DNA from 4 places in the Kitasatospora sp. NPDC004745 genome. Region 2 is predicted to be linked to each of the others. Evidence: riboswitches for the same ligand, from Rfam matches in the RefSeq annotation. Region 2 holds a riboswitch; each other region holds the start of a gene.
What was found. Region 2 has a riboswitch for cyclic di-AMP ahead of ACFYUY_RS03375 (transglycosylase family protein). Riboswitches for the same ligand answer to the same signal wherever they lie in the genome.
Positions count from the first base shown of each region.

Region 1: it holds a riboswitch for cyclic di-AMP, as region 2 does, so the genes downstream of both, ACFYUY_RS25165 (peptidoglycan DD-metalloendopeptidase family protein) here and ACFYUY_RS03375 (transglycosylase family protein) in region 2, are expected to answer to the same signal.
Region 3: it holds a riboswitch for cyclic di-AMP, as region 2 does, so the genes downstream of both, ACFYUY_RS02450 (hypothetical protein) here and ACFYUY_RS03375 (transglycosylase family protein) in region 2, are expected to answer to the same signal.
Region 4: it holds a riboswitch for cyclic di-AMP, as region 2 does, so the genes downstream of both, ACFYUY_RS37320 (M23 family metallopeptidase) here and ACFYUY_RS03375 (transglycosylase family protein) in region 2, are expected to answer to the same signal.

Region 1 covers NZ_JBIALK010000017.1:34,658-39,166, reverse strand. The annotation lists gene ACFYUY_RS25170 (DUF2470 domain-containing protein) at 127-846, shown strand; gene ACFYUY_RS25165 (peptidoglycan DD-metalloendopeptidase family protein) at 1,212-2,213, opposite strand; cyclic di-AMP (ydaO/yuaA leader) riboswitch at 2,216-2,399, opposite strand; gene ACFYUY_RS25160 (MFS transporter) at 2,712-4,244, shown strand; gene purB (adenylosuccinate lyase) at 4,252-4,509, opposite strand, start outside.
Region 2 covers NZ_JBIALK010000001.1:762,772-767,280, forward strand. The annotation lists gene ACFYUY_RS03360 (glycoside hydrolase family 13 protein) at 1-97, shown strand, start outside; gene ACFYUY_RS03365 (LacI family DNA-binding transcriptional regulator) at 123-1,142, shown strand; gene ACFYUY_RS03370 (hypothetical protein) at 1,260-1,460, opposite strand; gene ACFYUY_RS03375 (transglycosylase family protein) at 1,757-3,043, opposite strand; cyclic di-AMP (ydaO/yuaA leader) riboswitch at 3,030-3,229, opposite strand; gene ACFYUY_RS03380 (hypothetical protein) at 3,626-4,509, opposite strand, start outside.
Region 3 covers NZ_JBIALK010000001.1:533,103-537,611, forward strand. The annotation lists gene ACFYUY_RS02440 (alpha/beta hydrolase-fold protein) at 1-609, shown strand, start outside; gene ACFYUY_RS02445 (MoaF N-terminal domain-containing protein) at 735-1,064, opposite strand; cyclic di-AMP (ydaO/yuaA leader) riboswitch at 1,509-1,667, shown strand; gene ACFYUY_RS02450 (hypothetical protein) at 1,676-2,944, shown strand; gene ACFYUY_RS02455 (hypothetical protein) at 3,076-3,648, opposite strand; gene ACFYUY_RS02460 (IclR family transcriptional regulator) at 3,893-4,509, opposite strand, start outside.
Region 4 covers NZ_JBIALK010000039.1:40,279-44,787, forward strand. The annotation lists gene ACFYUY_RS37305 (TetR/AcrR family transcriptional regulator) at 1-339, opposite strand, end outside; gene ACFYUY_RS37310 (alpha/beta fold hydrolase) at 460-1,287, opposite strand; gene ACFYUY_RS37315 (YiaA/YiaB family inner membrane protein) at 1,411-1,701, opposite strand; cyclic di-AMP (ydaO/yuaA leader) riboswitch at 1,947-2,105, shown strand; gene ACFYUY_RS37320 (M23 family metallopeptidase) at 2,118-2,951, shown strand; gene ACFYUY_RS37325 (hypothetical protein) at 3,096-3,968, opposite strand; gene ACFYUY_RS37330 (GNAT family N-acetyltransferase) at 4,011-4,509, shown strand, end outside.

The sequences.
Region 1 (4,509 bases), on a different contig from region 2:
AGGGCCCGGACGCCCCGCGCGTCCGGGCCCTTCCGCGCACCGCTCGGACGGCGCGGACGGGGCGGCACTTGCCACACCCTCCCACGGTGATTAGGTTAGGCTCACCTAACCAACTGGAGGTCCGTCATGAGTCTGCCCACCGACGACGCCCCGGTGCCCGAGCCCACCACCGCCGAACGGGTCCACAGCCTCCTCGCCGCGACCTCCTCGCTCACCGTCCGCGCCCTCGGCGAGCACCACGACCTGGACACCCCGGTCTCCGTCCACGGCTCCCGGCTGCGCCTGCGCGCCCCGCTCGGCTCCCCGCTCTCCACCGCCGCCGCGCGCGAGACCGACGGCCTCGCGGTCGTGCTCGACGTCACCGACGTCTCCCCCGTCGCCGTCCGCGACCGGATCCGCGCCCGCCTCACCCTGGCCGGCCGGCTGCACCTGGCCCACCTCGCCGACGACGGCATCAGCGTCCACCTGCGCGTGGACGTCGCCCACGCCGTCCTGTCCACCCCGTACGGCACCGGCGCCCTCACCGCCGCCGACCTCGCCCACGCCGCGCCCGACCCGCTGGCCCGGTACGAGGCCGCACTGCTCACCCACCTCGCCGACGACCACGCGGACGCCGTCGCCGTCCTCACCCGGCTGCTCGACCCGGCGCTGCTCGCCGGGCGGCCGGACGTCCGGCCGCTCGCCCTGGACCGGCACGGCCTGGTGCTGCGCCTGGACCACCCGCACGGCCACCGCGACGTCCGCCTGGTCTTCCCCGAACCCGTCGCCGACACCGAGGAGTTCGGCCAGCGGGTGCACGAGCTGCTGAACGCCGCGGAGCAGGGCCTGCCCGTCCACCGGCTCTGAACCCGCAGCCCGGCGAACGGCACCCGGCGAACGGCACCCGACAGGCGGCAGGCGGCGGACGCCCCCGGGGCCGACGTCACACCCCCGGCGCCGTCCGCCCGTTGCGCGCGCCGGCGCCGGAAGCGGAGACGCACCGGGAACGCCCCCGGGAACGGCGGCGGAAACGGCAGCGGCCGGCCCGGCTCGCGAGGGAGGTCTCGCGAGCCGGGCCGGCCTGGGCGTGTCCCGCGCCCATGTCCGCCGTTGCGGCGATCACCCGGTCGAGCGGTCACCCGACATGACCATCCCGGAGGATCGTTTCGCCCCGCATCAGCGGTAGTCCCGAAGGGCCCGTCCGGCGGGACCGGGCCCTCGACCCGTCAGGGTCAGAGAGCGACGCCGTGCGCCCGCAGGTAGGCGACCGGGTCGATGTCCGAGCCGTACTCGGAGCCGGTGCGGATCTCGAAGTGCAGGTGCGGGCCGGTCACGTTGCCGGTCGCACCGGAGAGGCCGATCTGCTGGCCGACGGTGACGGCCTGACCGATCGACACGCCGATCGAGGAGAGGTGCGCGTACTCGGCGTAGTGGCCGTCGGCGAGCTTGATCTCGACCTCGTTGCCGTAGGCGCCACCGTTGCCGGCCTTCACCACGACGCCGTTGGCGACGGCGCGCAGCGGGGTGCCGGTGGAGGCGACGAAGTCCTGGCCGGTGTGGTGGCCGGAGGCCCACATCGAACCGGCCACGCCGTAGGCGGTGCCCAGCTTCGGGTTGGCCAGCGGGGCGACGAAGCCCGAGGTGCTGGCGGCGGCCGGGGCGGCGGTGACGGCGGCGGCCGGCTTCGGGGCCGCGGTCTGCACCTGGGTCTGGACCGGGGCGGACGGCTTGGCGGCCTCGGTCTTGGCCTGCACCTGGGCCTTCGGCTTGGCCGGGGCGGCGGGCTTGGCCGGGGCGGCCGGGGCGGCGGGCTTCGCCGGGGCGGCGTCCGCGGACGGCGCGGCGTGGCCGGCGATCGAGAGGTGCTGACCCGGGAAGATCAGGTTCGGGTTGCCGCCGACGACCGAGCGGTTGTGCTCGTACAGCGCCTGCCAGCCACCGTCGACGTGCTTGGCGTCGGCGATCTTCGACAGGGTGTCACCGCTGACGACGCGGTAGCTCTCGGCCTGGGCCGGGGCGGTGACGGGAGCGGCGGCCGGGGCGGCCGGCTTGGCGTCGACGCTGGTGGCGCCGGTCCAGGTGGAGCTCTGCGCGGCCGGGGCGGCCGGGGCGGTGTGCGCCTGGGCGCTCACGGCGGCCACGAGCGGAAGGGCGAAGGAGACCCCGGTGACCGCGGTGGCGATGCCGATGCGGGCGGCGCGGGGCAGGGCGATACGACGAGCCTGAGCAGGCATGGAAGTTTCCTCTCCGACGCCTGCGAGGTGAGCTGTCGGGTTCGGGCTGGAGTTGCCCGGCCGCATGCGCGGCTTCACCCCAAGCCGGCCCTGGGATCCGGTACGCGAAGCGCGTGCCGATCCCGGTCCGGCGACTTACCTGTGGGTCCCCCGCTCCTGCCGTACAGAGTTCAGTTCGAACCACCGGGCAGCGGCAGGATTCGGCGTTCCACCCGGCGGATCCGTCCGGACTGGCCGGGCGGTCGCTGAACTAAAACCCATCCGTCCGGGTGAAGCAATGTCGATCTCTTGAACGGACAACCATCCCCGCCGGGGCCGTGACACTCCGAATGATCGGCTGCACCGTGCGTGCACAATCCATTCACCCGGCGCCACTGATCCACGACGCTGCGCCGATCCCGCCACCGCTGCGCGACCGTTCGCTCACGCACCGCACACCGTCGACACACCCCCCGGTGACCCTTGTCACGCGGGCCCCGCGGGGCGCAGGATCGGGCCGTGGCCACCTCCGCGGCCGGCACCCTGCGCCTGGGCACCGCGCAGGGACGCTGGGTACTCCTGGCAACCGTGCTCGGCTCCAGCATGGCGATGCTCGACGGCACCGTGGTGAACGTCGCGCTGCCCCGGATCGGCACCGACCTCGGTGCCTCCCTCGCCTCCCTGCAATGGACCCTGAACGCCTATCTGCTGACGCTCGCCGGGCTGATCCTGCTCGGCGGCGCGCTCGGCGACCGGTACGGCCGGCGCCGGGTGTTCCTGATCGGGGTGGTCTGGTTCGCCGCCGCCTCGGCGGCCTGCGCCGCCGCCCCCACCATCCAGGTGCTGGTCGCGGCCCGCGCCGTGCAGGGCATCGGCGGCGCGCTGCTCACCCCCGGTTCGCTCGCCATGCTGCAGGCCGTCTTCCACCCGGAGGACCGCTCGGCGGCGGTCGGCCTGTGGTCGGGGCTCGGCGGCGTGTCGGCGGCGGTCGGCCCGTTCCTCGGCGGCTGGCTGGTGGACGGCCCCGGCTGGCGGTGGATCTTCCTGCTCAACCTGCCGCTGGCGGCCGCCGTCGTCGCGGTCGGCGCCCGGCACGTCCCGGAGAGCCGGGACGAGAGCGCCACCGGTCGCTTCGACGTCCTCGGTGCGCTGCTCGCCGCGCTCGCCCTCGGTGCGCTCACCTACGCGTTGACCGCCGCCGGGGAGGGCCTCTCCCCCGCGGTCTGGTTCGCCGGAGCGGTCGGGCTGGTGCTCGGCGCGGCCTTCCTCACGGTCGAACGCCGCGCCGCCGAGCCGATGCTGCCGCTCGGCCTCTTCTCCTCCCGGCTGTTCACCGCCGTGAACCTGGTCACCCTGTGCGTCTACGCGGCGTTCAGCGGGGTGTTCTTCCTGCTGGTCGTGCAGCTGCAGATCGTCTCGGGCTTCTCCCCGCTGGTCTCCGGCCTCGCCCTGGTCCCGATCACCGTGCTGATGCTCACGTTCTCGGCGCGCGCCGGGCGGCTGGGCAAGCGGATCGGCCCGCGGATCCCGCTGACCGTCGGGCCGCTGTTGTGCGCCGCCGGGGTGCTGCTGATGCTGCGCATCGGCGCCGGCTCCACCTACTGGGCCGACGTGCTGCCGGCCGTGACGGTGATGGGCTGCGGGATGACCCTGCTGGTGGCGCCGCTGACCGCGACGGTGCTGGCCGCGGTCGAGGTGCGGCACGCGGGCATCGCCAGCGGCGTCAACAACGCCGCCGCCCGCGCGGCCGGTCTGCTCGCGGTCGCCGCCCTGCCGGCGCTCGCCGGGCTCAGCGGCGACGCCTACCGGGTGCCGTCCGCGGTGGACTCCGCCTTCCACACCGCGATGCTGATCTGTGCCGGTCTGCTCTGCGCCGGTGGGCTGACCGCCCTCGCCACCGTCCGCGGAAACGTGCTCGCGCCGGAGGACCACCCCGTCGCCGAGCCGGACTGCGCGTGGACCTGCGGCACCACCCCGCCGCTCGACCCGGGCCACGTGCACACGGACGAGGGCCCCGCCACCGGAACGGCGGCGGGGCCCTCAGCGGGCTGAGGCGACGTCAGAGGATGTCGCCCGGCGCGTACTTGGCGGCCTCCGGGTAGGCGGCGGCGACGGCCTCCACCTGGCGGACGACCTCGGCGACCTGGGCACCGGCCGCACCGGTGAAGGAGAGCCGGTCGGCCAGCAGGGCGTCCAGCGCGGCCCGGTCCAGCGGGATCCGCTCGTCGGCGGCCAGGCGGTCCAGCAGCTCGTTCTCCCGGGCGCCGGCACGCATCGCCAGCGCGGAGGCGACGGCGTGCTCCTTGATGACCTCGTG
Region 2 (4,509 bases):
CGTGCCCGGGCGGCTGCTGCTCTCCTCGGCGGACCCGGTGGTGGACGGCGGCGAGACGGTGCTCGCACCGGACAGCACCGGCTGGTGGGCGGTCTGACGTGGTTGCAATAGGCTCTGGGACCGTGACTACGGCGCGACTCTCAGACATCGCGGCGCAGGCGGGGGTCAGCGAAGCCACCGTCTCCCGCGTACTCAACGGCAAGGCGAACGTCTCGGCCGCCACCCGGCAGACCGTGCTGGCCGCGCTCGACGTGCTCGGTTACGAGCGGCCGACCCGGCTGCGCCAGCGCAGTGCGGGCCTGATCGGTCTGATCACGCCGGAGTTGAGCAACCCGATCTTCCCCGCGCTGGCCCAGGTGATCGAGCAGGTGCTCAGCCGGCACGGGTACACCCCGGTGCTGTGCACCCAGACGCCGGGCGGATCCACCGAGGACGAACTGGTGGAGATGCTGGTCGACCGGGGCGTGGCGGGCATCGTCTTCGTCTCCGGGCTGCACGCCGACTCCACCGCCGACCACGACCGGTACGCCCGGCTGGCCGGCCGCGGGGTGCCCTTCGTCCTGATCAACGGCTACAGCGAGCGGATCGCCGCCCCGTTCATCTCGCCGGACGACCGCGCCGCGATGTGGATGGCCGTCCAGCACCTGGCCGAACTCGGCCACGAGCGGATCGGGTTGGCCGTGGGGCAGCGCCGGTACGTGCCGGTGCTGCGCAAGATCGAGGGCTTCACGGCGGCGATGCGCGAGGTGCTCGGGCGCAGCGCGGAGGAGGCCGAGGACCTCGTCCACCACACCCTGTTCAGCGTCGAGGGCGGGCACGCGGCCGCCGGGGCGCTGCTCGACAAGGGCTGCACGGCGATCGTGTGCGGCAGCGACATGATGGCCCTCGGGGCGATCCGGGCGGTGCGCCAGCGCGGGCTGTCGGTGCCGCAGGACGTGTCGGTGGTCGGCTTCGACGACTCGCCGCTGATCGCCTTCACCGAGCCGCCGTTGACGACGATCCGCCAGCCGGTCGAGGCGATGGCCACGGCGGCGGTGGACGCGCTGCTGGAGGAGGTCGGCGGCAACGCGGCCCAGCGGGGGGAGTTCATGTTCCAGCCGGAGCTGGTCATGCGGGGCTCGACGGGGGCCTGCGCGCGCTGAGCGACGGGCCGTGGACGGCCGACGGGCCCCGGGGAGCGACCGCTCCCCGGGGCCCGTTTCGCATGGGTGCCGTGTGCCGTGTGCGGGGGTGGCGCGGACGGCGGCGGGTGGGGCGGGTCAGCCCTGCTGGTCGGTGGGGCGGCTGCGGGTGAGCCGCCGGTCGTCGGCGGGGTCGCCGGTCCGGGTCCCGGTGCGGCGGCCGCGGGCCAGGTAGTCCCGCAGGACCAGTTCGACGGCGTCCTGCGGGTTCTTGGTGCCGGAGAGTAGCATCGCGTCGATCGCGAGGTTGGCGTCGAGTGTGACGGTGACCTGGGCCATGGTGGCTCCTCCTCGGGTGCAGAGCAGCAGCATGCCCGGTGTGGCCGGCTTTGACCATGACCTTCGGCCGGCGGAGGGCGGGTACGCCGGAACCCCCGGGGGAGAGCGATCGGGCTCTCCCCCGGGGGTTCCGTGCGGCGGGCGACGGGGGCGGGTGACAGATGACAGGTTTCAGATGATGAAATCTGTCGGCTGAAATCTGAAATCTGAAATCTGTCAGCTGTTCGCCGTCAGCCGTCAGCCGTCAGCCGTCAGCCGTCGGCTGTGCCGTGCCGCCCGTGGCCCGCCGGTGTGCCTCAGACCCGGCCGGCGAAGTCCGGGGCCCAGTTGGCGACGGTCTGCTCGCGCACGCCCGAGCTCGGGTTGGCGGCCTCGACGTACTTGCCGCCGCCGACGTAGATCGCGACGTGGTAGACGCCGGAGTCCTGGCCGTTGTTGGACCAGAACAGCAGGTCGCCCGGCTGCAGGTTGTCCAGCGAGACGTGGGTGCTGGCGGCGGCCTGGTCCGCGGCCACGCGCGGGATGGAGACGCCCGCGGCGCGCAGCGCGGCCTGGGTCAGGCCGGAGCAGTCCCAGCCGCCGTTGCCGGTGCCGCCGTAGACGTAGGCCTGGCCGACCTTCGACTCGGCGAAGGAGACCGCGGCGGCCATGCTGCCGGTGGCGGCCTGGGCCGGGGCCTGGGCGGCCGGGGCCTGGGTCTGCGCGGCCGGCTTGGCGTTCACGGCACCGCCGTCGGTGGTCTGGCCGGACTTCTTCGAACGGTCGAACCAGCTGAAGTCCGAGCCGGACTTGGTCGCGGTGGCCGCCTGCCGGCCCTGGCCGGCGTCCTTGAAGGACAGGTGCTGGCCCGGGTAGATGGTGTTCGGGCCGTCGGTCAGGGTGCCGCGGTTGAGCTCGTAGAGCCGCTGCCAGCCGCCGTCGATGTTGTGCTTGTCGGCGATGGAGGACAGCCAGTCGCCGGCCACGACGGTGTAGTCGTCGCTCTCGGCCTGGGCGCCGCCCTGGGCCTGCTCCTGGTGCTTCTGGGTCCAGGTGCTCTTGGCGGAGTCGCCGGAGGTCTGCTCCTGGGCCGGCGCGGCCGGCTTGGCGGCCGGGGCGGGGGTCTGCGCGGGCTTGGCGGCCGGGGCGGGCTTGGCGGCCGTCGCACCGGCGGTGGAGCCCGCGGAGGTGTCGACGGCGGCCGGGGCGCCGCCCTTGGTCAGGCCGGCCTGGACCGAGCAGACCGGCCAGGCGCCGGGGCCCTGCGAGGCGAGGACCTTCTCGGCGACGGCGATCTGCTGGTCCTTGGTGGCCAGGTTCGCCTGCGGGGCGTACGCGGTGCCGCCGAAGGCGGCCCAGGTGCTGGAGGTGAACTGCAGGCCGCCGTAGAAGCCGTTGCCGGTGTTGATGCTCCAGTTGCCGCTGCTCTCGCACTGGGCGACCTTGTCCCAGGTCGCGACGGAGGCGGCGGAGGCGGTGCCGGTGGTGAGGCAGGGGATCGTGAGGCCGACGCCCGCGACGCCGATGGCGGCGATGACGCGGCGGGTGCGGCTGGACAGACGGGTGCCGTTGGTGGGCAGCATGAAGACGTGGTCCTCTCCCACGCCTGCGAGGTGAGCTGTCGGATTCGGGCTGGAGTTGCCCGGCCGCGCTGTGGACGCGGCTTCACCCCTAGCCCTGAACCGTTCCTGGGAACGGTCCGGGGCGACTTACCTGTGGGTCCCCCGCTCCTGCCGTGGTGCGTTTTCGCGCTTCCAGGGCACCCGACGGCAGGACTCGGCGTTGCGGATGAACTGGGTCCGTGTGGTCACGAACGGGGAGCACGTTAAGCAGACTTAAGTTCAAACCGCAAACACTGTGATGCACATCACGGTTTGGCGAGAATGATCGTTTCCGCTGTCCGTCATGATCCGAAATGATCGTTTTCCCGCAACGGCGCTACGGGTGCGCACAACTGGCCGCGCCTCAGGAAACGGCTGACGACGCGTCGGGGTGTGATCGGGTGCGTCCGCGATGCGGGAGGCGCGGCCGATTCCCGGCCGCCGGCCCGCGCCCCGGGCAGAACCGATCAAACATCAACAGAACGGACATCGCGCCTATTCACGCCTTAACTCCCGTACGGGGCAAGCCGGAAGGGCCCGGAACGAAGCCGTTCCGGGCCCTTCGGTGCGCGTGGTGTCCCGCTACTACTCCTCGGGCCCCCCGGCGGCGGCGTGGGCGCCGTGGGTGCCCTCAGCGGCCTCCGCGGCGGCCTCCGCCTCGGCCTGGGCCAGCTCCTCCGGGGAGGGCGCCGGCAGCGCGGCCAGGTAGGTCGAGGCGATCAGCTGGCCGACCGTCGGGTAGGCGCCCAGCGGAGCGGCGGACGGGCAGCCCGTCTCCTCGGCGGCCGTCGCGAGCAGCTCGGAGTCGGCCTCCGGGCCGATCACCAGCGGGGCCAGCGCGGGGCGCAGGGAGCCGGTCTCCTTGAGGTGGTTGACGGCCGCGGCCACCGAGCCGGGCACGTCGAGCGCGGCGGGGATGACCGGGACGGCCAGCCGGGCCGCCAGCAGTACGCCGGTGATGCCGGCCGCCGCGGCGGCCTCCTCGCCGCCGACGGTGGTCAGGACCACGCCGTCCGCGGCGGTCGCGATGGCGAACAGCCTGGCCCGGTCGGCGCGGGCCAGCCCGGCCTCGGACAGGCGCACGTGGACGGCCTCGGCGAGCAGCGGGTGCGGGCCGAGCACGTCGGTGACGGACGCGCCGTACTCCGCTGCGAGGGCGTGGAGTTCGGTCAGGAAGCCGTGCGGGCCGGGGACCAGCGGGACCACGACGGGCGCCGGCAGGCCGGCCTCGGCGGCCATGGCCAGGAGCTCGGCGACGGTGCGGTCCTCGCTGTCGTCGGCCTCGGTGTTCCCACCGGGGAGGTAGCCGACCGCGGTGCGGACGCCGGCCTGCTCGCTGCGGACGATCGACAGCAGTTCCTCGACGACCGAGCGGGACTCGGGCCCTGCGGTCGCGGGCACGGCCAGCACCAGGGCCGGGGCGCCGGTCGGAATCTCGGGGCGCTCGGGACGGCGGTGGCGCCCCCGCG
Region 3 (4,509 bases), 230 kb from region 2:
GCGGCGCTCAAGCTGCTCCAGGAGGGCCGGATGCAGCCGACCGTCATGGTCCTGGTGCGCCCCTCGCCCGCCCTGCCGCAGGACACCGAGTGCGAGGACATCCCGGGCGGCGCGCAGTCCGACACGTACTTCACCAAGGACGTCCCCTCGGCGATCCAGGCGAGCTACCGGGTCTCCGCGGACCCACAGGCCTGGGCCTTCATGGGCAACTCCACCGGTGGCTACTGCGCGCTCAAGCTGGCCATGCGCCACCCCGACGTCTTCCCGACGGCCGTCGCGCTCTCCGCCTACTACGACGCGGCGGACGACCCGACCACGGGGGACCTGTTCGGCGGCAGCAGCCAGCGCCGCAACGAGGCGAACCTGTTGTGGCGGCTGAAGAACCTGCCGCAGCCGAAGGTGTCCGTGCTCCTCGCCGGCACCAAGAAGGGCGACGGCGACTACCGGCGCGAGACCGAGGCCTTCGTCGACGCGGTGAAGGACCCGATGAAGGTGTCCTACAGCATGCTGGAGAACGGCGGCCACAACTTCGAGACGTGGAGCGCGCTGCTGCCCTCCTCGCTCGAGTGGCTGTCCCAGCACCTCAAGGTGCCCAACCAGACCGTCTGAGCCCCGGTCCGACCGGCCCAGGCCCGAGCCCGGCCCAGGCCCGACCGACCCCTGACCGCAACGGCTCCGGACCGCAACGGCCCCGGACCGCAGCGGCCCCCGGCCGGACCGCCCGGACCGATCGGTCAGGCCACCCGCTCCAGGGTCCCGGTGTGCAGCTCGCCCACCCGGCCGCCCTCGCCCTCGAATGTCCAGAAGGCGCGGACCGTCAGCCTGCCGAGGTCCATCACGTGGCTGACGGTGATCCCGCTCTGCTCCGTCCAGCTGACGAAGTAGATCTCCGGCGCCACCTCGGCGACGTGCAGCCGCACGTCCTCCCACTGGCCCGCGGACTCGCCGAGGCCCTCCCAGCGCAGCCGCGTGCCGTCGGCCGAGTAGGCGTTGCGGAAGGCCGCGCCGTTGTCGGCCCGGAAGAGGTAGGTGCGGCCGGCGAAGGCGGGCAGGGGCGCGGTCATGGTGGGGCGGTACCTCGTTCCCGGTGGGGTGCGCACGGGTGGTCCGTGGGGTCTTGTGCACTGCGGAAGATGTCGGACCTCCAATTTATCCGACCGGGCGAGCCCGGCGGGTGCAGTTGTGCCGGGCGCGGCCGGGGGAGTCGGCCGCGCCGGAGGGCGCACCGGGCGGGCGCCCGCCGGACGTCCCTCGGCGGCACCGGCGAGCCGTCCTCCGGTCGCCGGGCGCCGGCGGCGCAGGCCGGGAGTCGAATGGACGCCCGGCTCGGCCGAGGGGATGATCAACTCGACCGCCACGCAGCGTCGTTGATCGACACCACTGTGAGCTGCGCGACAACCCGCCCGGCAGAGTTGTCCGTTCACGGACGGTCTGCCTAGCCTGCAACGGCCGTCCGCCACGCGGACCCCGCCGCCGGGACGCCGAGTCCCGTCCACCCGCCGGCGGGCAACCGAGGACCACAGTGGACGGGAGCGGGGGAACCAAGGTCAGCGCCCGGCCCGCACGCTCTCCCGCGTGCGGGTCGCGGCTAGGGGTGAAGCCGCTCCCACCGGCGGCCGGGCAACTGCAGCCCGAACCCGACAGCTCACCTCGCAGGCGTCGCAGAGGACACCCCATGCACCAGCCTGCCCTCCGGCGCCGCACGCCGCGCCACGCCCGCCCGGCCCACCGGGGCCGCTTCGCCGCCCTCGCCGCCACCGGGGCGGTCGCCGTCAGCGGTGCCGGTCTGCTGGGCCTCCCGGCGACCGTCGCCGCCCACGCCGCCACCACCCCGACCGTCACCCAGGACCGGCTGGCCCCCGCGACGATGGTCGCCAACAAGGCCGCCACCGCCTCGCTGACCGTCCACTCCTCGGCCTGCGTCACCGCGAAGACGGTGGGTGTGGGCGTGCGCGACGCGCGCGGCACCAACCTGGACTTCCCCGGCAACCTCTCCAACGTGCAGATCTGCCCGAGCGGGCTGTCCTTCACCAGCGGTGCCCGCGCGCTGCCGGCCGGGACGTACAGCCAGTTCGGCTTCTGGCAGGACCTCGGCGGCGCCTGGCACAACCTGCCCTCGCAGCAGCTGGTGGTCTCCGGCACGGCGACCCCGACCCCGGCTCCCACCGCGACCCCCACCGCCACCCCGACGCCGTCCCCCACCAGCACCCCCGGTGCCACGGCGAGCCCCTCGGCGGGCACCCCGGCCTCCCCGGTCGCGGGCAAGGCGCTGACCTGGTCCGACGAGTTCAACAGCTCGATCACCTGGGGCTCGCGCTGGGTCGGTGACAAGAGCACCGCCTACAGGTACGGGAACCACAACCCGGACGACAACAAGCTCGACCTGCTGAACAAGAACAACGTCAGCGTCGCCAACGGGGTCGCCACCTTCACGGCCGCGCCGAGCGGCACCACCCTGGAGAACGGCAAGCAGGCCTGGAACGCGGGCTTCCTGACCACCGAGGGCTCCAGCGAGGGCTTCCAGGTCAAGACCGGCGACTACGCCGAGACCCGGGTCAAGCTGCCGTCCGGTTCCGGTGCCTGGCCGGCCCTGTGGACCTGGAAGAACGGCAACGGGGAGATCGACTCCTTCGAGTACCACCCCGACAACCCGAACCTGCTGGAGCTGACCAACCACGTCAACCCCGGCAACGCCAAGTACTACACCGACGCCGGTGCCGTCGCGAAGGACCAGTGGGTGACGATCGGCACCTACTACGGCGCCAACTCGGTCGACTGGTACGTCAACGGCGTCAAGGTCTTCTCGGACGGCAAGGGCGTCGGCGCCAACTGGTCGGCGTACCTGATCCTCAACCTCTCGGTGTGCGCGGGGCAGTACCACCCGGCGCCGCAGGGGACCACGCCGCTCAGCATGGCCGCGGACTACGTCCGGGTCTACCGCTGACGCGTGAGCCGTCGGGCCCAGCCGCTCGGGCCCGACGGCTCACGTGATCACCGCCGGCAGCCCGTTCCCGGCTGCTGACGCCCGAGCGCCCGGGGCCGACCACTCGGCCCCGGGCGCTCGGGCGTACCGGCTCAGTCGTTGGTCGTCTCGACCACCCTGATCTCGAACGGCTTCCGGTTGTTGGTCTCGTCCTTGTCGTCCGCGCCGCGCACCGCGACCCAGCCGCCCTGGAGGGTGCCGAGCGGGAGGTCGGGGGAGAGACGGACCGGGACGAGCGCGGTCGCGCTGCGCCCCGACTTCAGCCCCGCGGGGAAGACGCAGCGCACCCGGTGGCCGTTCTGGAACACCTCGCAGTCCTCGGGGAAGAACGGCTCCTCGGGGGTGACCCCCTCCGGCAGGGTGACCACGACGGTGAACGGCGAGGCGGTGGTGTCGGGGCCGCCGTTCCCGACGAATGCGTGGATCGTCGTGCTGCCACCGGGCGGAGCGGGGTCCGGGTCGATCCGGACCACCTCCAGGTCGGAGTTCGAGGGCTTGACCAGGGCCGCGCCGACGTCCACCACCGGCCGCGGCTCGGGGCGGCGCAGCGCCCAGGACGGCCCGGCGGCCAGCACCGCCACCGCGCAACCCGCCGCCACCACGGCGACCAGCCCGGCCCCACCGACCCCGCCGGATCCCCGACGCCCCGTGCTCCTGCGTTCCATCGCGACTCACCCGTGCCCTTGCGCTCCGGCGGCCCGCGCCGTCGCGCGCCGCGCCCGCACCCAGGGTGGCGGGGCGGCCGCCGGGGGCCCGGACAACCCGCCAGCCGTTCGCCTGGACGGGCGCACCGGTGCACCGGAAGTCGGCCCGTCGGACCTCCGGCGCACCGGGGTGCCGTCCGGCCTGCGGCGCACCAGGGGTCCGTCCGCCCGGCCTCCGGCGCGCCGGGCGGGGCACATGGTCCGGTCAGGGAGCCAGGACCTGCCCCAGCCGGGCCGCGATGTGGTGCATCACCGGGACGAGCGCGGAGGCGCCGGCCTGCTCCTCCAGCGCGCGGATCCGGGCCTCGGGGCCGGAGACGGAGAGCGCGGTGGGCGTGGGCGCGCCCGGTACGGCGAGCGCGATGCAGCGCACGCCGATCTCCTGCTCCTGGTCGTCGACCACGTAGCCGCGCTCGCGCGCCTCGGCGAGCTGCTCCAGCAGCTCCTGCGGGTCGGTGACGGTGTACTCGGTGTGCGCGGGCAGCGGGTTGGGGCCGAGCACCGCGCGCGCCTCCTCCTCGGGCAGCTGGGCGAGCAACGCCTTGCCGACGCCGGTGCAGTGCGGCTGCACCCGCCGGCCGACCTCGGTGAACATCCGCATCGATCGCCGCGACTGCACCTGCCCGACGTAGACCACCTCGCCGCCCTCCAGCACCGCCAGGTTGGCGGTCTCGCCGGTGGCCTCCATGAGTTCGGCCAGGTAGGGGCGGGCCCAGCTGCCGAGCAGGCGGCCGGCCGTCTCGCCGAGGCGGATCAGCCGGGGGCCGAGGGTGTAGCGGCGCGTGGTGTCCTGGCGCACATAGCCCTGCTGGACGAGGGTAC
Region 4 (4,509 bases), on a different contig from region 2:
GTCGTCGTCGGGCTGCGGGGCCTGGGGCAGCGCGGCGTAGCGGTGCGGGTGCTCGGCGGCGTACGCGTGGTAGGCGCGCAGGACGGCGGCGACGGCGTCGTCCCCGCTGCGGCCGACGGCGGCCTCGGCCAGCCGGTCCGCGAGCTCCTCGGTGACCCGGACGGCGAGCAGCCGGCGCAGCTCGGCGAGCCCGCCGCTGACGTGCTTGTAGAGCGAGGGGGTGGCGACCCCGGCCCGGGCCGCGACGGCGGCCAGGGTGAGGGCTTCGGGGCCCTGTTCGTCGATGAGGGCGAGGGCGTGGCCGACGACCTGGTCGGGGGTCAGTCCTACTCGGGGCATGGTGCGGTCTCTCCGTGGACGGGCGGACGGGCGGGCGGGCGGTGCGGACGACCGGGGCGGGCCCGGGCGCGGCGGGGCGGACCGGGCTCGGGCGAGCGGGCCCGCGGCCGGGGCCGGGCGTCAGGCGAGCTCGGCGAGGAAGGGCAGCAGGGCGCCGGCGGTGGCCTCCGGGGCGTCGGCCATCGGGTAGTGGCCGGATCCCTCGATCATGACCTTCCGGGCGCCGAGCGCCGCGGTCTGCCGGTCGGCGACGGCCTCCGGGTCGGGGAAGTCGGGGTCCTTGCCGCCCATGACGACGAGCGCGGGGCAGCGGACGGCGGCGGTCCAGCCGATCGGCGCGGAGTCGCCGGAGACGTGTCCGCGGGTGGCCGTCCGGCGGCCCGGGGTGCGCATGGCGGCGACGAGTCCGTCGACGTAGGCGTCGAAGTCGGCGGGCCTGGCACCGGGGAAGGCGAGCTTGCGGTGGTAGAAGCCCCAGAAGGCCGGCCAGTGGACGATCAGGGCGCCCATCGCGCGGACGACGCCGCGCATGAGGGCGTTGGCCGGGGGGTTCTCGACGAAGGCGTCGATCAGGGCGATCCCGGCGACCCGCTGCGGGGCGTCACCGGCGACCTTGACGACGGTCGCGCCGGTGTAGGAGTTGCCGACGAGCACGGCGCGTTCGATGCCGAGGTGGTTCAGCAGGGCCAGGACGTCGGTGGCGATGGCGGCGGGGGAGTAGTCGTCCCAGACGATCGAGGACTCGCCGAAGCCGCGCAGGTCCATGGTGATGACGCGGTGGCCGGCGGCGGTCAGCAGCGGGTGCAGGTGCCGGTAGGCGGCGCGGGTGTCGAGCATCCCGGGGAGCAGGACGACGGGGGCGCCGTCGCCCTGCCGGGTGTCGTCGTAGGCGAGGCGCCCGCCGGGGACGTCGAGGTACTGGGTGCTGGTGGCGCTGGTGGCGTTCATGGTGGGCCTCCTGGGACCGCCGCTGCGGGTCGTCGGCGTCTGCCGATAGCCATAAAGCTAAGGCTAATAGCCTTAGCCGTCAAGCCCTCGGCGCCGTCCGCCCCGGGGTCGCCCGGTGCCCGCTCAGACCCCGTCGACCTTGAACGGGTCGTGCTCGCTGAGCAGCTTCTCCAGCCGGGCCTGGTCCACCCGGGTGACGATCTCGTTGGTCTCCTGCCGGTCCCGGACCACCTTGGCGAGCGTGAAGGACGAGGTGACGGTGTAGAGGAGCCCGATCGCCAGGAAGGCGCGGGTCCAGCCGCCGACCGGCAGGTAGGCGATCCCGACGGCGAGGGCTCCGCCGGACAGCGCGAAGGAGAGCACGGCCTGGATGTAGTACGCGGCCGTGGTGCGGGACTGCATCGGTGCGTTCATGGCGTCAGGATGCGGCGGGGTGATCGGTCCGCACATGAGTAGGCGTACTCAGATGGGGGGTCGTTCGCTGACGTTCGATCACGTCGAGCGGCTCAATGCCGGTCAACGGGGACAAAACCCGCCATCACCTACCAGAGCGCCCTGGTCATCTCCGGTCGTCCCGGGCGGACGGCTTGGAATCGGGGCGCCCTAGGATTAACGTTTGATAACGCAGCGCGGTCGTCAACGCCGTACCCAGACGGCACCGTGCGCCGTCGCCTAATCCCGCCGGCCGGCCTCCGGGCAGGCCAGGGAGCCGGGGAACCACGTTCCTTGGGGTGAATCGGCGGGGCCCAGGCCCGGCCGTAGGAGACCTTCCTGCTCCGAACCCGTCAGCTAACCCGGTAGGCGCGAAGGAAGGAAAGGAGCGCGCCTCCGTGGCGTCGACGCACACCCCGGCACACCCGGCCGGCCCCGCAGCCGGTACCCGGCTCCTCGACCACCCCGGCATGGTCGACCTGGAGCACCCCGCCCCGGAAGCCGACGCCAACCGGCACCGGATGCCGCGTCAGACCCGCGGAGCCTCCCCGCTGCTCGGCGTCACCGCCGTCGCGGCCACCCTGGGCGCCACCGGCTTCGCCTCCGCCACCCCGGCCGCCGCGCCCGCCGTCGAGGCCCCCGACGAGACCCCGGTCGCCCTCTCCGCCGACCCCGGGCTCGCGCTCGCCGCCCGGATCCAGCAGCAGGCCGACAGCCAGCGCACCGCCGCCGAGGAGGGCGCCCGCGTCCAGGCCGCCAAGGAGGCCGAGGCCAAGGCCGCCGCCAAGGAGGCCGAGGCCAAGCGGGCCGCCGAGGAGGCCGAGCGGGCCAAGGCCGCCGCCCTCACCCTGCCGGTGAAGGACTACAACCTCTCCGCCCACTACGGCCAGAGCGCCCGCTACTGGGCCCACCTGCACACCGGTCTGGACTTCGCCGCCGACACCGGGACCCCGGTCTTCGCGGTCGGCCAGGGCACCATCACCTCGGCCGGCTGGTCCGGTTCGTACGGCTACCGGATCGTCGAGACCCTGCCCGACGGCACCGAGATCTGGTACTGCCACCTCTCCTCGATCATCAAGGGCTCCGGCAAGGTCACCTCCGGCCAGCAGATCGGCAAGGTCGGCGCCACCGGCAACGTCACCGGCCCCCACCTGCACCTGGAGGTCCGCCCCGGCGGCGGCGCCCCGGTCGACCCGGAGACCTGGCTGGAGCAGCGCGGCCTCACCCCCTGAGCCGGCGCCCCCGCCGGCACCCACCGGCACCCACCGGCCCCCGCCGGCCCCCGCCGACCGCGGCGGGCCGCGGCGGACCCGAACGGACCGGAGCCCCGGCCGCACGCGTGCGGCCGGGGCTCCGGCACGTCGCCCCGCGGGCGGCTACTCCTGCGGCAGCCCCGCCAGGTAGGCGTCGATCTCCTCCTGCCCCGGCTCCGGTGCGAGGTCCGGGAACTCCTCCAGCAGCAGCCGCGCCAGCCCCGGGACGGTCCACTCGCCGCACAGGTCGAGCGCGGCCTGCGCCGCAGCCTCCTCGAACTCCCCGAAGCCCCCGGACAGTTCGTCCGGCATCGGCCGGCCCGCGGCGGTCAGCTCCGCCAGGTTGCGGTAGCTGCGCCGCATCAGCCCCTGCTCCAGCAGCCGGCGCGCGCCGTCCGTCGCCATGCCGACCGAAAGCACCCGGGCCGGCCCCCAGCCCTGCTCGTCCAGCTCGTCCAGCCAGCCGGTCGGGACCAGCGCGGCGATCGCCGCCAGCCGCTCCTCCTCCGCCAGCTCCCGGAAGCCGTCCAGCCAGGCCCGCACCGCCGCCGGGTCCGCGACGTCCACCTCGTACGCGTGCAGCAGCAGCGCGTACAGCCGGGGCCAGGTCACCAGGTCGGCCCGGCGCAGCAGCCCGGCCGCGACCTCGCCCTGCCACTCGGCCTCGGCGTGCAGCCGCTCCTGCCGCTTGGCGTTCAGCCGCCGGGCCGCCCGCTGGTGGTCCACCAGCAGCTCGACCGAGGCGCCGTACGCCAGCGGGTCCGTCTCCGGCCCGGGCTGGACGTAGAGGTGGAGACGCTCGTAGAGCAGGTGCTCCACCGCGTTCGAGGTCAGCTCGGGCCAGCCGTCGTGCATCCTGCCCCCGCCCAGCTCCAGCAGGGCCAGGACGGCTCGCAGCGGCCCCTCGGCCACCGGGGCGCGGCCCTCCGCCGCCGCCCAGGCGAGCAGGTCGGCGGCCCTGGTGCGCGGGGCGAGCCGCAGGTCTTCGTCGTTCATAGCCCGAACGGTAACCGCTGGCCGGGGGTAGGGTCGCCAGCCATGGTCCCCGTACGACTCACCGGCTCCCGACTGGCCATCCGCGAGTACCACCACACCCCCGGGGACGTGGACGCGCTGCACGCGCTGTTCGGCGACCCGGAGGTCACCCGGTACCTCCCGTTCGACCCCTGGGACCGCGAGACCTGCGCCGACCAGATCGAGCTCTACCTGGAGGAGGCGCTCGCGCGGGAACGGCGGACGTACCAGCTCGCCGTCACCCGGCGCGAGGACGCCGAGGACCCGGCGGACGCCACCCCGATCGCCCACGCCTCCCTGACCCTCGGCACCGGCCGCTGCGCCGAGCTCGGCTACGCGGTCGGCCGCGGGGCCCGCGGACGCGGTCACGCGGGCGAGATCGTCGGCCTGCTCTGCGGGCTGGCCTTCGGCGTCCTCGGCCTGCGCCGCCTCACCGCCCGGGTCGACGTGGACAACCGGGCCTCCGCCGCGGTGCTCACCCGGCTCGGGTTCCGGGCGCAGGGGCCGGTTCGGCACGACCCGC